DNA from 2 places in the Streptomyces sp. NPDC002690 genome. Region 2 is predicted to be linked to the other one. Evidence: riboswitches for the same ligand, from Rfam matches in the RefSeq annotation. Region 2 holds a riboswitch; the other holds the start of a gene.

Region 1 (2,192 bases), on a different contig from region 2:
CGTAGCTCGGGGTGGTGCGGATCTCGAAGTGGAGGTGCGGGCCGGTGACGTTGCCGGTGGCACCCGAGAGGCCGATCTGCTGGCCGCCGGTGACGGTCTGGCCGACCGAGACCATCAGCTGCGACTGGTGCGCGTACTGGGAGTACATGCCGTCGGCGTGCTTGATGATGACCTCGTTGCCGTACGCGCCGTCGTAGCCGGCGGAGACGACGGTGCCGGGGCCGACGGCGCGGACGACGGTGCCGGTGGCGGCGCTGAAGTCGGAGCCGGTGTGGTAGCCGCTGGACCACATGGAGCCGGAGGCGTGGTACTGCGTGGTGACGGTCGCGTTGGCCACCGGGGTGGTCCAGCCGGTGCTGTCGCTGTCGGCGGCCTTGGTGGTGGTCGCGGCGGACTCCGTCGTGGTCGCCGGGGCGGCCTTCGTCTCGGTCTTGGCCGCCGTCTTCGTCTCGGCCTTCGGGGCCTCGGCCTTGGCGGAGGACGCGGTGGAGGCCGAGCCGGACGCCTGGGCGCCGAGGGTCAGCTTCATGCCCGGGAGGATCAGGCTCGGGTTGTCGCCGACGACCTCGCGGTTGTCCTGGTAGAGCTTCTCCCAGCCACCCTTGATCTTGTGCTGGGCGGCGATCTTCGCCAGGTAGTCGCCGGAGACGACCTTGTAGGTCTTGGCGGACTGCTGGGCGGCCGGGGCGGACTGGGCGGCGGGCGCCGACTGCTCGGCGGCGTGGGCACCCGTGGCTCCGAGGAGCGGCAGGGCGACGACGGCGCCGCCGGCTCCGACGGCGAGGATGCCGCGAGCGATCGGGCCGGACTTCTTACGACGGTGCTTACCCGGGATGGGCATGGGGGAATTCCTCTCCGGCGCCTACGAGGTGAGCTGTCGGGTTCGGGCTGGAGATGCCCGGTCGCGTTGAACGCGACTTCACCCCGAGCCGTCCGGAACAACTCCGGTCGGCGGCTTACCTGGGTCCCCCGCTCCTGCCACGCATCAGTGAGTGCGAATTCCGGGCGGCGGCAGGATTAGGCGGTCCGTCCGGAGTGATGGCGAACGTAATCGAGCCGGGCCGGACGGAACAAGCCATCGCAAGCGGAACGGATTCCGGGAGCCGATTTCGGCCTCCTTTTCCGGTCACCCTCCGTGGATTACGGATCTTGGCATTCCGCGCGACGGACGGACTGCCGCCCGGCCTCTCGGCCACGCACGGTCACGGATATGATCCCGCTCACGAGATCACCCGCCATCTCCCCCATAAACGGACGATGTTGCGTGAAATCCATACAATACGGACATGTCGCGCACGTCACTCATGACGGATCTTCAGCCTCCGGGGGGCCGGCCGCCGGTACTCGGGCGCCGGGGAGCGATGTCGTAGGGTCGCGACGAGCCGACGTCGGCGAGCAGCGCCGGCGCGCAGACGCACCGAGGAGCCGCTGTGACGCAGGTGCCGCAGTTCTCGCCGGCCGAACCCGAGCTGAGCGGGGTCCGTAATTTCCGGGACGTGGGCGGGCTGCCCACCTCCGACGGACGACGGGTCCGGCACGGGAGGCTCTTCCGCAGCGGTCACCTCGCCGCCGCCACCGCCGAGGACGCCGTCTTCCTCGGCCGGCTCGGCCTGCACACGGTCTTCGACTTCCGTAACTCCGCCGACCAGAAGCTCGACGGCTTCGACATCGAGCTTCCGGGCGTGCGCAACGTCCGCATCCCGCTCTCCGACCCGGCGGACGGGGCGGGCTTCTGGCGGCTGGTGCGCGAAGGCGACATCGCCCAGCTGCGTTCGCTGCTCGCCGAGGGCAAGGGCACGGAACGCATGCTCGCCTCGTACCGCTCGATCATCACCGACCGTACGGCCGAGCACAGCCGGGTACTGCACGCCCTGGCGGAGGACAGCGTGCCGGCGCTGATGCACTGCGCCGCGGGCAAGGACCGGGCGGGCCTGACGATGGCGGTGACGCTGCTCGCGGTCGGAGTGGAGCGCGAGGCCATCGCGGTGGACTACCTCAAGTCCAACGACGCCCACCGCCGGTACCGGCTGAGGCGCGGCGACAGCGCGGACCCCGTGGTCTCCACCGAGGTGATGAGCCTGCTCAACCCGCTCTTCGGAGCGCACATCGACTACCTGGACGCGGCCTTCGCCACGATCGAGGAGAACTGGGGCACCACGGAGCGCTACTTCGCCGAGGGGCTGGGACTCTCC
Region 2 (2,192 bases):
AGTACGTCGGCGGCGACCTGTTCGCCGTCGCGGACACTCCGTACGGCGTACGCCTCGTACTGGGCGACGTACGCGGAAAGGGGCTCGACGCGGTCGAGGCGGTGGCGGTGATCATCGGCGCGTTCCGGGAGGCCGCGGAGCAGGAGGAGACGCTGGAGGGGGTGGCGCAGCGGCTTGAGCGCGCGTTGGCCAGGGACGCGGCGCGGCGCGGGGGGCTGGACCCGGTGGAGGGGTTCGTCACCGCGGTCCTGGCCGAGATTCCACAGGGCTCCGCGACTCTGCGGATCGTCAACCGGGGTCACCCCGAACCGTTGTTGCTGCACGCCGGGGGCGCGCTGGACGTGCTGCGGCCCAGTACCCCCGCGCTGCCGCTCGGTATGGCACTGGGAGCCTGGCCGGACCGGGCGGACGAGTGGGACCTCCCGCCGGGCGCGACCCTGTTGACCTACACGGACGGGCTCTCCGAGGCGCGCGACGCGGCGGGCGTGTTCTACGACCCGGCAGAGCGGCTGCGAGGCCGGATCTTCCCCGGTCCCGACGAGCTGCTCACGGCGCTCACCGACGACGTCCGGCTGCACACGGGCGGGCGCTCGACGGACGACCTGGCGCTGCTCGCGGTGGCCCGGCCGGCGGAGGACCAGCCGGAGCGCCGGACCACCGTGCCGATCGTGGGCCGCGGCGGCGGCTGACGCGGTTCAGGGCGCCGTGGTGATCCCCCGTGATCCCCCTGCGGACGGCCCCGCGATCCCCCTGCGGACGGCCCCGCGATCCCCCTGCGGACGGCCCCGGGGTCAGCCGCCCGGGTCCGGCGACGGTCCGTAGCAGAGCGGTACCGCTCGATAACATATGACACACCGTCAGAAAAGCCGGGTCGGGCCGCTCGTCCGCAAGTCGCCCCGCTAAGCGAGGAAATGCCCAGGTAAATCCCGGCCCGAAGTGGGAATGATCAAGAGGAACGGCTTGGAATCGGAGTCGTCTGTCTATTAACGTTCGATAACGCAGCGCGGTCGTCCCAGCCGTCGTCAGAGACGGCGCCGTGCGCGAGCGCCGAATTCCGCAAGGGAACCGGGGAACCACCTTCTTGGGGTGAATCGGACACCTGTGTCTCGACAGAGACGCCAGGCGCCCGTAGGAGACCTTCCTGCTCCGAACCCGTCAGCTAACCCGGTAGGCGAGAAGGAAGGAAAGGAGTGCGCCCACGTGGCGTCCAACCAGCCTGCCCCCGAAGCCCCGTCACCCTTCGCCACTCGCGAGGGTTTCGGCTCTCCCGGCAACGCCGACAAGGCCTGGGAGGAATGGAACCCCACCGAGGATTCCCTCCGCCCCGTACGCGGCCGGCACCGCGTCGCCAAGCAGCGTGGTCTCGCGCGTAGTTCCACCGTCCTCGGGGTCGGCGTCATCGCGGCCGTCGGTGCGGGCGGCATGGCCACCGCGCAGAGCAAGCCGCCGGTCTCCATCTCTCTTCCCGATTCGCTCGCGGACAACCTTCCCGACGCCAAGTCCCTTCCCGGGCTGGGCGCTCTGATCACCGCGGTCGAGTCCGACGACACTCCCGCGCCGGTGGCGGCGGCCGCGCCGTTCACCACGGCCGGGCTCACCACGGCGGAGACCGAGCAGGGCGCCACCGACGCGGGCGAGGCACTGCGCGCCCGCATCCTCCAGCAGGCCGAGCAGCAGCAGTCCGCCGCCGACGCGGAAGCGAAGGCGGCCCAGGAGGCGGCTGCCGCGACCAAGGCCGCCACCGAGGCGAAGAAGCAGCAGGACGAGGCCACGGCGAAGGCCGCGGCGGAGAAGAAGGCGGCCGAGGAGGCCGCGGCGAAGAAGGCCGAGGCCGAGAGACTGGCCAAGCTCGCCGCCAGCTACTCGCTCCCCACCTCCGCGTACACGATCACCTCCACCTTCGGCGAGGCCGGCACGATGTGGGCCTCCGGGCAGCACACCGGTCTCGACTTCGCCGCGCCGACCGGTACCCCGGTCAAGGCCGTGCACGGGGGAACGGTCAAGTCGGCGGGCTGGTCGGGCTCGTACGGGTACCGCACGGTCCTGGAGCTCGATGACGGTACGGAGATCTGGTACTGCCACCAGTCCTCCATGGACGTCGTCGCCGGCCAGCAGGTCAACACCGGCGACACCATCGGCCGCGTGGGAGCCACCGGCAATGTCACCGGCCCGCACCTCCACCTCGAAGTCCA

Evidence for each region. A riboswitch is a leader RNA that binds a small molecule or an ion and turns the genes downstream of it on or off. The one in region 2 is predicted to bind cyclic di-AMP.
Region 1: another riboswitch for cyclic di-AMP. It lies ahead of ACWD3D_RS18640 (LysM peptidoglycan-binding domain-containing M23 family metallopeptidase); the one in region 2 lies ahead of ACWD3D_RS11905 (M23 family metallopeptidase).

The regions. Positions count from the first base shown of each region.
Region 1 covers NZ_JBSFVR010000137.1:11,254-13,445, forward strand. The annotation lists gene ACWD3D_RS18640 (LysM peptidoglycan-binding domain-containing M23 family metallopeptidase) at 1-841, opposite strand, end outside; cyclic di-AMP (ydaO/yuaA leader) riboswitch at 845-1,001, opposite strand; gene ACWD3D_RS18645 (tyrosine-protein phosphatase) at 1,431-2,192, shown strand, end outside.
Region 2 covers NZ_JBSFVR010000067.1:20,636-22,827, reverse strand. The annotation lists gene ACWD3D_RS11910 (PP2C family protein-serine/threonine phosphatase) at 1-689, shown strand, start outside; cyclic di-AMP (ydaO/yuaA leader) riboswitch at 1,036-1,189, shown strand; gene ACWD3D_RS11905 (M23 family metallopeptidase) at 1,201-2,192, shown strand, end outside.